2 regions of the Roseovarius sp. THAF27 genome follow, and region 2 is predicted to be linked to the other one. Evidence: riboswitches for the same ligand, from Rfam matches in the RefSeq annotation. Region 2 holds a riboswitch; the other holds the start of a gene.
What was found. A riboswitch is a leader RNA that binds a small molecule or an ion and turns the genes downstream of it on or off. The one in region 2 is predicted to bind thiamine pyrophosphate.
Positions count from the first base shown of each region.

Region 1: it holds a riboswitch for thiamine pyrophosphate, as region 2 does, so the genes downstream of both, thiO (glycine oxidase ThiO) here and FIU89_RS11935 (NUDIX hydrolase) in region 2, are expected to answer to the same signal.

Region 1 is NZ_CP045393.1:2,684,220-2,689,808, reverse strand. It holds gene FIU89_RS13540 (thiazole synthase) at 1-32, opposite strand, end outside; gene thiS (sulfur carrier protein ThiS) at 36-233, opposite strand; gene thiO (glycine oxidase ThiO) at 217-1,215, opposite strand; TPP riboswitch at 1,313-1,414, opposite strand; gene FIU89_RS13525 (peptidoglycan-binding protein) at 1,637-2,617, shown strand; gene FIU89_RS13520 (exopolysaccharide biosynthesis protein) at 2,847-3,443, shown strand; gene coxB (cytochrome c oxidase subunit II) at 3,440-4,414, shown strand; gene ctaD (cytochrome c oxidase subunit I) at 4,510-5,589, shown strand, end outside.
Region 2 is NZ_CP045393.1:2,394,102-2,399,690, forward strand. It holds gene FIU89_RS11915 (biotin--[acetyl-CoA-carboxylase] ligase) at 1-67, opposite strand, end outside; gene FIU89_RS22935 (Arm DNA-binding domain-containing protein) at 280-429, shown strand; gene FIU89_RS11925 (LysE family translocator) at 640-1,254, opposite strand; gene FIU89_RS11930 (LysR substrate-binding domain-containing protein) at 1,414-2,325, shown strand; TPP riboswitch at 2,314-2,448, shown strand; gene FIU89_RS11935 (NUDIX hydrolase) at 2,483-2,932, shown strand; gene thiD (bifunctional hydroxymethylpyrimidine kinase/phosphomethylpyrimidine kinase) at 2,929-3,735, shown strand; gene FIU89_RS22475 (hypothetical protein) at 3,732-3,908, opposite strand; gene FIU89_RS11950 (NAD(P)-dependent oxidoreductase) at 4,092-4,985, shown strand; gene FIU89_RS11955 (FMN-binding negative transcriptional regulator) at 5,132-5,589, shown strand, end outside.

The DNA.
Region 1 (5,589 bases), 290 kb from region 2:
TTGGCCAGCGTGGTGCCATAGAAATCGCGCATCGCTCAGCCGCCCTGCATCGGGGCCAGAACCTCGATGCTGTCGCCGTCCGCCAGAGCGTGATCGCCGCGCAGGGAGGCGGGTATGAACGTGCCGTTCACCGCTGTCGCCACCTTGGCGTCGCCATAGCCGTGGGCGTCCAGCAGGTCGGCCAGCGTGGCGGCCTCGGCGTGCAATGGCGTGCCGTTAAGCTGCAATCTCATCGGAAACCTCCGGTGTCTTGTCGTGAAGGATCAGGTCCGCGACCATGCGCGCGAGGGCCGGCGCCAGAAGGAAGCCGTGCCTGTAGAGTCCGTTGGCCCGGATCAGGTTCCCGTCGCGGCGGATGCGGGGCAGGTTGTCGGGAAAGGCGGGGCGGCTGTCGACGCCGATCTCGACCACCTCGGCCTCGCCGAAGGCGGGGTTGAGCGCATAGGCCGTGCCCAGCAGTTCCAGCATCGCACGGGCGGTGACGTGCCGGCCCGCCTGGCCTTCGACCATCGTGGCCCCCAGCATGTAGAGGCCGTCACCCCGGGGCACGACATAGATCGGCACGCGGGGGTGCAGCACGCGGACGGGGCGTGTCAGTGACACGTCCGGGCACGAGAGGATCATCATCTCGCCCTTGACGCCGCGCAGGTCGGCAAGCCGGTCGCGCGCCGCAAAGCCGCGGCAGTCGATGGTCAGACCCTTCTGGGCTTGGGCTTCGGGGTCGGCCTCTTCCTGAATGAGCTTCGCGCCATCGGCCGCAAGGCTGTCGCGCAGCGCGGCGAGGGCGGCGCGGGGAGAAAGATGCGCCTCGGTGTCGAAAAAGAGGCCCCGCGTGAAACGGGTGCCGAGGTCGGGCTCGAGCTGCGCGATCTCGGGGCCGGTGACGGCGCGGTGCCAGCTGGTCAGGCGGGCAAAGCGGGCGAGATCGGCCTTGTCGCGCCCGGGCGATACGACAAGAGAGCCGCGCCGCCGGACGACGGCGCCGGTCTGTGCCTCCCACCAGTCGGCGGCCTCGCAGCCCAGCCGCACCACGACCTCTTCGGCGCTTTCGCCTTCGCAATGGGGCGCCAGCATTCCGCCAGCCCACCAGGAGCAGGCATGCGGACCCGGCGCGGCGCGCCGATCGACCAGGGTCACCTCGGCCCCACGGTCCAGCAGGGTGCGGGCGACACAAAGACCGGCGACGCCGGCGCCTATGACGACAACGGATGTCATACCGATGCGCCTGGCCGGCAGATGGATGGCGTGAGGGTCATTCGGCGCGCCTCTTTGTTTGGGGCGTGCCAACGCGGAAAAGAGGTAAGTGCTGTCGGTGCACGTTCTACCCGTTCCCTACGCCGGTATTGCCCGGATCAGGTTCGACGGGTCGGTGCGTGCACCTCTCAGCCCTTTGCGGGCCCCCCGACGGATGATATGTGACTTGCGGACCGGAACGATGCGCCCCGGTGCAGCTTCGTGCGTCATGGATACGTGACGTTGCTTCAATCTGCAACATGCGAAACCAGACGATTGCGGCGCCGGGTTCCGCAACATGCTGCGCATTGGGCTGGCCCGGTGGCCGAATTTTGCCGTCCGGCTTGACCTTTCGGCGGCGGCAGGCGTTATTCTTTTCCAGACGTAATGGAAGGGATATCCGGTGTTCGGATCGCGTACCTCGTTTCTGCCTTGGAAGGGTTATGTCGCCTCGGCCTTCGTAGTGGTGCTGGGCGGCGGTGCTGTGTTGGCACAGACGGAAACGGCCGAGCCGTTGCCGGAACCGCCTGCAACCACTGTCAGCCCGCTGGACCCACCCCGGGAGTCGCAAGAGGGTGCCGGGATCGACGTCATGGGCGCGGAGACAGACCGCGATGCGCCTGCGGTGACGGAACCCGCCGCGGCGGAGGATCCCGGAACGACGAGCGCGGCCGAGACGGAGACGGCCGCCGCGACGCCGTCCCTGGTGGAGCAGGTGGCGGCCTGCTATGCCGGTACGTCCGATGCGGCCAGCGAAGAAGAGGTGCGGTTGCAGTTCGTGCTGGACAGCGCCGGGCTGCTGCTGGGGATCCCCGAGCATGTCGGCGCGGAGTCGCAATCGGCTGTCCAGCGGCGGCTGTATCTGGATGCCGTTGTCGCGCTGGAGGAGTGCGCGCCCTATTCCGTCAGCGGGGTCGAGACCACGTACGCGGCGACATTCACTCCGGCCGCGGTCACGTCGATTGCCGTTCTCGACACGGCAGGCCGGCCCGAGACGCCGCCGGTGCTTGGCACGGCGCGCGTGGATCAGACGGCGTCGGCCAGCGAGGATATCGAGGCCGCACTGGATCTGTCGCGCGACGAGCGGCGCGAGATCCAGAATCGCCTGCGCCTGGTCGAGTACGATCCGGGCGGCGCGGACGGGGTGTTCGGGCCGAATACGCGCACCGCGATTTCCACGTGGCAGGAGGCGCGCGGCTTTCCCGTCAGCGGCTATTTCAACGACGTGCAGCTGGCCGCGCTGCGGGAAGAAAGCCAGACCGAATACGAAGCGTTTCAGCGGACCGAGCCCAAGCCAAAGCCAAAGCGCAAGGCCGAGAGGGTTCGCGTATGCAAGCGCGGTGTGTTCGGCGTGCTCTACGACTGCAGGTTCGTCTGGCGCTGACGCGCCGGCCTGCAGGCTCGGCTTTGCGCGGGGTTCAGGCGATCGGCAATTATTCAGGTATGCCGGGAACTTGAGCGCAGTTGCGGCGTTCCTTCGTCGGAACGGAAAGTCGGGCAATGGGTCTGGGACAGTTTTCTAGCAGGACGAGTGAACCGCGCGGGCACGGCGCATGGGTGCCGGCGTGTGGTTGTGCGCGTTCGCGTGTTCACGGACCGCAGGGCGTGATGCCATGAGCCACGATGCCGAAGCCCCTACGGCGCATCCGCTGACGGATGTGATCTCAAGGATCAGGTCGCTGGCCGATCGACCCGAGGTTACCGTGGACGAAATTGTCGGTGCCGCGGGGCAGGCGGGCATTCTGCCACTGATCTTCGTGCCAGCCCTGATCGCAGCCACGCCGCTGTCGGGCATTCCCGGCGTGTCGATGGTGTGCGGGTTGCTGATCGCGCTTTTTTCCGCCGAGATGATCCTGGGCCTGAAAAAGTTCTATTTGCCCGAAAAGTTGAAGAAAAAGACGATTGACGGTGCCAAGCTGGACCACGCGATGCGGCAGATCCTGCCGATCATGCAATGGATAGAGCGCCATACCGGACAGCGCCTGTCCTTCCTTTTCCATCGCCCGATGACCTGGGTGCCGCAGTTGATCTGCCTGATGACCGGGCTGGCCATGCCGTTTCTGGAATTCATTCCGTTCTCGGGATCCGTCGCGGCCACAGGTGTCTGCCTGCTGGTCATGGCCATGTTGACAAGGGATGGCGTGGTATTTCTGCTGGCGCTTCTGCCTTACGTGATCGGCGGGGTTTTGATCGCGCGGTTCCTGTTGTGAGGCGGCTGGCGATTGCGGCCTCGGTCATCGGGCTGAGCGCATGCACCGGGCCGCAATCCGTGCTGGACCCGGCGGGGCGAGACGCCGAGGTGCTGGCGACGCTGTTCTGGGTGATGCTGGGCGGGGCGGTGGTGCTGTGGGTCGCCTTGAACGGGTTGATCTATTTCGTGACGAAGATCGCGCCGCGCCCGCTGAACGCGCGTGCGGCCGAGGCGCTGATCATCGGCGGCGGCGTGGTGGTGCCGGTGATCCTGCTGTCGATCCTGCTGGCCTATGCGCTGAACGAGATGCCCAGGCAGAGGGACGAAGGCGAGGGATTGCGGGTGGAGGTCACGGGCCACCAGTTCTGGTGGCGAGTGGCCTATTGGCCCGAGGGGGCGGAGGTGCCGGTGATGGCGGCCAACGAAGTGCGCCTGCCGACGGGTCAGCGCAGCGAGATCACGCTGAACGCCGAGCGGGTGATCCATTCGTTCTGGATACCCGCGCTGGGCGGCAAGACCGACATGATTCCGGGGCGCGAGACGCGGATGTCGCTGGAGCCGACCAAACCGGGCGAATACCGCGGCCAATGCACCGAGTTCTGTGGCGAAAGCCATGCCTACATGGCGTTCGGCGCCGTGGTGATGGAGCCAGAGGCGTTCGAGGCGTGGCTGGAACGCGAGGCGGCGCCGGCGGTGGCACCGGCGACCGAGGAGGCACGGCGCGGGGCAGAGCTGTTCCTGTCGGAAGGCTGTGGCGGCTGTCACGCCGTGCGCGGCACCGAGGCCGAGGGGCAGGTGGGCCCGGACCTGACGCATCTGGCCTCGCGGGTATCGCTGGCGGCGGGTATCCTGCCGGTGACCGAAGACGCGCTGCGCGACTGGGTGCGTGACCCGGCGCAGTTCAAGCCGGGGGTCGAGATGCCGGGATATGATCATCTGCCGGAGGAAGACCTGTCGGCGCTGGCGGCCTATCTTGGGGGACTGCAATGAGCGACACCGACACCCCCCAGGGCACCGCCCGGCGCGGCGACGGCGGCAAGGTTTTCGACGCGGGGCCCGAGGGCACCTATCCCCCGACCGAGGAGATGCTGGATGCGCCTGTCGACGCGGAGGTGAAGGCCAGGCGCGAGGCGGATCTTCGCCGCGCCTGGGAGACGCCGAAAGGCTGGCGTTACTGGTCGGCGGTCAACAACACCGAAGTGGGGGTGTGGTACTCGCTGACCGCGTTTTTCTTCATGCTGTGCGCGGGCGTGCTGGCGCTGTTGATGCGTATCCAGCTGGCGGTGCCGGACAACGATTTCCTGAGCGCGGACCGTTTCAACCAGTTCTTCACCATGCACGGCTCGGCGATGATGTTCCTGTTTGCCGTGCCGATGTTCGAGGCGGTGTCGATCCTGATCCTGCCGGCCTTCCTGGGGGCGCGGGACATGCCGTTTCCGCGCCTGTCGGCCTATGGCTACTGGTCGTTCCTGATCGGCGGCATCTTCGTGCTGGGCTCGATCCTGTTCAATGTCGCGCCCAGTTCGGGCTGGTTCATGTATCCGCCGCTGGCGACCGAGCAGGAGGGGATCGGGCCGGACATATGGCTGTTGGGTCTGTCGTTCATCGAGGTCGCGTCGATCGCGGCGGCGGTCGAGCTGATCGTGGGCACGATCAAGTGCCGCCCGCCGGGGATGCGGATCAACCTGATGCCGCTCTATGCGTGGTACGTGCTGGTCGTGGGGGTGATGATCCTGTTCGCCTTTCCGCCGCTGATCGCGGGGGATTTCCTGTTCGAGTTGCAACGCTCGATGGACTGGCCGTTTTTTGACCCCGACCGGGGCGGCGACCCCTTGTTGTGGCAGCACCTGTTCTGGATCTTCGGGCACCCGGAGGTTTACATCGTCTTCCTGCCGTCCATCGCCATCGCCGCGATGATCGTGCCCACGGCGGCGCAGCGGCCGATGGTGGGGTATTCCTGGATCGTGCTGTCTGCGGTCGGCGTGGGGTTCCTCAGCTTCGGACTTTGGGTGCACCACATGTTCACCACGGGGCTGCCGTCGCTGTCGCTGGGATTCTTCTCGGCGGCGTCCGAGGCGGTGGTGATTCCCACCGGCGTGCAGATCTTCGCCTTTGTCGCCACGCTGATGGTGGGCCGGGTGACGATGAGCCAGCCGATGCTGTGG
Region 2 (5,589 bases):
CGGCATTGGTGCTGTCCACCTCGTCCAGCACCCGCCGCCCGTATCCTTCTGGCCACGGCTCTTTCATCGTTCGAAAAATACTCCCGCCGGAGAGGCAGGCTTGTTGCGCCATACGTTCCCACCGCGTGTCATTGGAATAGATTTTCCTTTCATCGTAATAATTTAGTGTTTCCGCAGGTCCCCTTATGACCCGGGAAGTCCCACGTTAGAACGTATATAAAACGGAGGATACCATCATGGCAAAATCAAATCAGGCGGGCTTTGCGACGGGCTGTGCCTGTGGCTTTACAAACGCCTGACGGCGGGTCCCTTTGGATCTTTCGCTTTCAGTTCTGGGGACGCCAACGCGAGATGGGTCTTGGGTCGTATACAAGCATCAGTCTCGCCGAAGCAAGAAAGCAAGCCGAACTCGCACGTCAACAGTACTGAGGGAGGTAGACCCGATCAAGCAGCGCCAATGAAATCGCCAACAATCGAATATTACTGATGGTCGCCTCGGGCGCATTGCATTGGAAGCGAACTGGATGACCTGATCCACAGGCGCGGTTAGACCAAGAGGGTGCAACAAGAGAACCTTCCAGTTCTCGAACGGCGCGACTGATCGTGGATTGCTGCAACTCCAACTCGAGCGCTGCAGGTTCAACCGAGGAGCAACGCAACGCCGACCGACAGAACAAGCATGATAGCGAATGCGATATTGATTGCACGTCCCACGCTCGGATCTTCCAGAAAGCGGGAGAATGTGCTCCCGAATACGAGCCAGGCAGTATTCACAACCGCGGCCATGAAGGCCAACGCGATGAACTTCAAGAACGTGTCAAGCAAGAGGTGCTCGGGCGTGATCGAGTATCCGGCGTACACGGCGCCGATCGCCGCGTAGGCTTTGGGGTTGGCCACTGCAAGGCCGAGGCCCGGTAGAAACGACCCTATGACAACGCCCGAACGACCACCGGCGCCAGTCGGCGCTTGCCCGACAGGCGCCGTCGCGATCTTCCACGCCAGGTAAAGAATATAGGCCACCGCAGCAATGCGGAGGACCACCAGCAACCAGGCCTCGGAAGACATGACCCCGGTCACGCCGGTCGCGATGATCGCCAGCACCACGATGGTTCCGAGTATTATGCCCATGAGATACGGCAGGGCGTTCCAAAACCCGAATGCAGCGCCCAGACTCGCCAAGCTGATCGTGGCCGGCCCCGGGCTGCCCATGAGCGGCAGGGCGGCCGCGATGAGTATCAGGGTATTTCCGATCATCTTGGTTCTGGCCCTTAAGCTCTCCTTCGACTGCCGCAAAATCGCGTCCTGCCGGAGAGCATCCTCTTGAACGGTAGGGTATCCAAGGCTATGACTTAAGAAAATCAAATAGATCGAAACCCTATAATTCGAGAATCGGAACCAATGCCAAGCTTTGACATGGACGCGCTCCGTACGGTCGTCGTTGGCTCGGATCTGGGAAGCTTCGCGCGCGCTGCCGTGCAACTCGGCCGCTCGCAATCCGCCGTCAGCATGCACCTCAAGAAGCTGGAACAGCAGGCGGGCACAACTCTGTTCGTTCGCAAGGGACGCGGCCTCGTGCCGACCGAAGCGGGCGAGGCTTTCATCGCCTATGCCCGGCGTATCGTCGCGCTGAACGACGAAGCCGCGCTCTCGGTCGGCGCGGCGGCAGGCAAGGCCTCCGTGCGGCTCGGCCTGCCGCAGGATTTCTTCGATGACGTGATGCCTGCGACACTCGGCAGGTTCGGACAGGACGTGGAAAACGTGCATGTCGACGTGCAGGCCGGGGAAAACCACAGGCTCGCCGAAGAGGTCCGTGCCGGGCGCATCGACGCCGCGATCGCCTTTTTCCGGCCCGGCAGCCCGACCGAAGGCGAAACCCTGTGCGAATGCCCCATGCACTGGCTGGCGCATCGCGATCTGCCGGAGGTCGCCGTTGCCGCCCCCCTCCCCCTCATCATGTTCAACCACCCTTGCCTGTTTCGGCAGGCAACGCTTGCCACGCTTGACCACAGCCGGACGCGCTGGCGCGCCGCGCTCACCACGCCCAGCCTGCCCGCCGTCTGGGCCGGCCTGCGCAGTGGTCTGGGCATAGCCGTGCGCACGGATCACGGCAGGCCGGAGGATATCGCCTGTGTCGGCGCGGAGCTCGGCCTGCCGGAGTTGCCGAATATCGAGGTGCGCCTGTTGCGGGCGCCAAACCTGTCGCGTTTTGCCGAAAGACTTGCGCAAGTGCTGCGGGAAGAGACCCTCAGGCATCTGGACCCGGCAATTTACAGCGCGGGAGGCGTTGATTTCGTGCACCATCCTGATAGGCTCGGAACCACCTAGGGGTGTCCCGACAAGGGGCTGAGATATCGCTGGCGCTTCGGTCGCAGGATCGTTGGGCATCGCGGTGACCCTTTGAACCTGATCCGGATCATGCCGGCGAAGGGACAGGATCGCAGCGCTCTCTTGCCCTTGCCGGCCTCAGCATGACGAGGCCGCCTTGCCATCTCCATCGACAGTCCACCGCCCGATTTCGGCGACCATCGCCGCCGTCATACGCGACAACCAGGTCCTTCTTGTTCGCCGCGCAAATCCGCCCGACGCGGGACGATGGGGATTTCCGGGCGGAAAGATCGACCACGGCGAAACGCTGTTCGAGGCCGCAACCAGAGAACTGTCGGAGGAAACCGGCGTTTCCGCCGAGCCGCTCCGCGTGTTCACCGCAGTTGACGCGTTTGACCTCGGCCCCGCCGGCACCCTGCGCCGGCACTTCATCCTGATCGCCGTGCTGTTCCGATGGACGGCGGGAGAGCCGGTTGGAGGGGACGACGCGCTGGAGGCGCGTTGGGTCGATCTTAAAGCCCTCAAGGGAACCAGCCTCGCCCTGAGCCTCGATGTGGCCGAGGTCGCGCATGAGGCCGCCGCGTTGATGTCAGAGGTGCCGTCATGATTGCCAATGTCCTGACCATCGCGGGCACCGACCCCTCAGGCGGCGCAGGCATCCAGGCCGATATCAAGGCCATGTCCGCGCTTGGCGCCTATGCCTGTTCCGCCATCACCGCGGTGGTCGCGCAGAACACACAAGGTGTTCGCTGCTTCCAGGCGCTGGACCCCGATTTCGTCGCCGCCCAGATCGACGCGGTACTGGACGACGTGCGCGTCGACGCGGTGAAGATCGGGATGATCGCAAATGCCGGGATTGCCGAGGCCGTGGCCGACAGGCTGAGCCATCACGGGGCAGACAACATCGTGCTCGATCCGGTGATGGTCGCGAAGAGCGGCCATGCCCTGCTCGACCCGGAAGCGGTCTCGGCCGTGCGCGAGGCGCTCGTGCCGCTGGCCCGCGTCATCACCCCGAATCTGCCCGAAGCCGCCGTGTTACTGGGCCGCGAAGACGACTGGACCGCCGAGACGATGCAAGCCGCCCTGCCCGAGCTCATGGCACTTGGCTCCGATTACGTGCTGCTCAAGGGCGGGCATCTGAAGGGCGAGCACAGCACCGACCTGCTGGCCGGACCCGAGGGCACCCGGGCACTGAAGGCCCTGCGCATCACAACGACCAACGACCATGGCACCGGCTGCACCCTCTCCTCGGCCATCGCCGCGCTTCTGCCGCATCACGACATGCCCGAGGCAGTGGCCCGCGCCAAGGCCTATCTGCACGCCGCGCTTGCCCAAAGCGACACGCTGAACGTGGGCCACGGTCACGGGCCGGTGCATCACTTCCATGCGCTCTGGGCGTCAGGCGCCTAGGGTGTCGATCCTGTTCCTGAGCGGCAGGCGGCGGCCTCTGGGTCCAGCTGTCCGCAGATGGCCGAAACCACGGCGACGCCCCGCGCGCCTGGGCTGAAGGCCAGCGCGGATTTCAGCGCGCGCGCCGTCTCGATCATCCGGGCGGTGTCTGCCGCCCTGTCGCGGAGGCGCACCACCATCGCCCCCGGCGCAGAGCCCCCCGGGTGAGAGGCGGCAGGCTGCTGGTGAAATGCAGAGTCTTCAACCTCTGCAGCAAACTCACATATCCGAATATTGAAACCCACGGTTTCATTCATTTCGTTATTCAGAATGATTGAGCTCGGCTAGCTTGGGTCCCGCGGAAACGGGAGACAGTCATGGCATCAGGAGAACAAATCGGCTTCATCGGCCTGGGCACCATGGGCGAACCTATGGCGCTGAACCTGCGCCGCGCCGGACAGTCCCTGATGGTCTGGAACCGGACGGCGGAACGAACCGCCCCGTTGAGAGAGGCCGGGGCCAAGGTGGCAGCCGATGTGGACGACCTCTTCGCCCAATGCACCACGGTGCTTCTGATGCTGGAAAACGAGGCCGCGACCGATGCCGTTCTGGGCCGCGACACCGAGGCTTTCACGCATCGTGTCGCCGGGCATTGCATCGTGTCGATGGGCACGACCTCCGCGAAATACTCCCAGGGCTTGTCACAGGATATCGCCGCCGCCGACGGCCGCTTTGTCGAGGCGCCGGTCTCTGGTTCTCGAAAGCCGGCGGAGGCAGGCCAACTCGTCGGCATGCTGGCCGGACCTCCCGAGGAGGTCGAACGCCTGCGCCCCATGCTCTCGCCGATCTGCAAACAGCTCTTCGACTGCGGCACCGTACCCGGCGCCCTGCAAATGAAACTTGCGGTCAATACCTTCCTGATCACCATGGTCACCGGCCTTGCCGAAGCCGCGCATTTCGCGGCGCGCCACGGGCTCGACATGGACCGCTTCGCCGACATCCTCAATGCCGGGCCGATGGCCAGCGACGTCTCCCGCGTGAAGATCGACAAGCTGCGCATCCAGGATTTCAGCCGTCAGGCCGGTATCTCGGACGTGCTGAAAAACAGCCGTCTGGTCTTGGAAGCTGCAAGAGCCGCCGGCACTGCCTCCCCCCTGATGAACGTCTGCGAGGCGCTCTATGCCGAAACCGAGGCCATGGGCCGCGATGAGGATGACATGATCGCGGTGGTCCAGGCTATCGAAGCACGCACCAGGCGGTCCGCTTCCTGATACAAAAGCGTTGGGACATCATTGCGTCCGCGCGGCACGATATTGCAACCGCAACAGGGGCCGGGAATGTACACACCATCGCATTTTGAAGAGCCGATCCTGCGGCGGTCCGTGAGATACTCGATACAGCGCCACTGGCCTGGATCGTGGCGCAGAAGGAAGAAGGATTGTTGGCAAACCACATGCCGTTGCTCCGGGCCCCGGACGGATCACTGGTCGGCCATGTCGCACAGGCAAATGCCATGCACCGGATGATCGCCGAGGAGCAAGAGGTTCTGGCCATATTCCGTGGTCCAGACGCCTACATCTCACCGAACTTCTTTCCAAGCAAGGCCGACCATCACCGCCACGTTCCGACCTGGAACTATCAGGCGGTACATATCTGCGGGACCATTTCGTTCCAGCACGACGAACAGGCCAAACGTGCAGCCGTGGGTCTTCTGACGCGCACGCACGAGCGAAAGCTGAACGGCGAGAATGCTTGGCGCATGGCAGATGCGCCACAAGACGACATGCAGGGGATGCTTGAAAGCATCGTCGCATTCCGAATAACGGCAAGCCGGACTCTCGCGAAATCGAAGATCAGCCAGAACCGCGAAGAGCG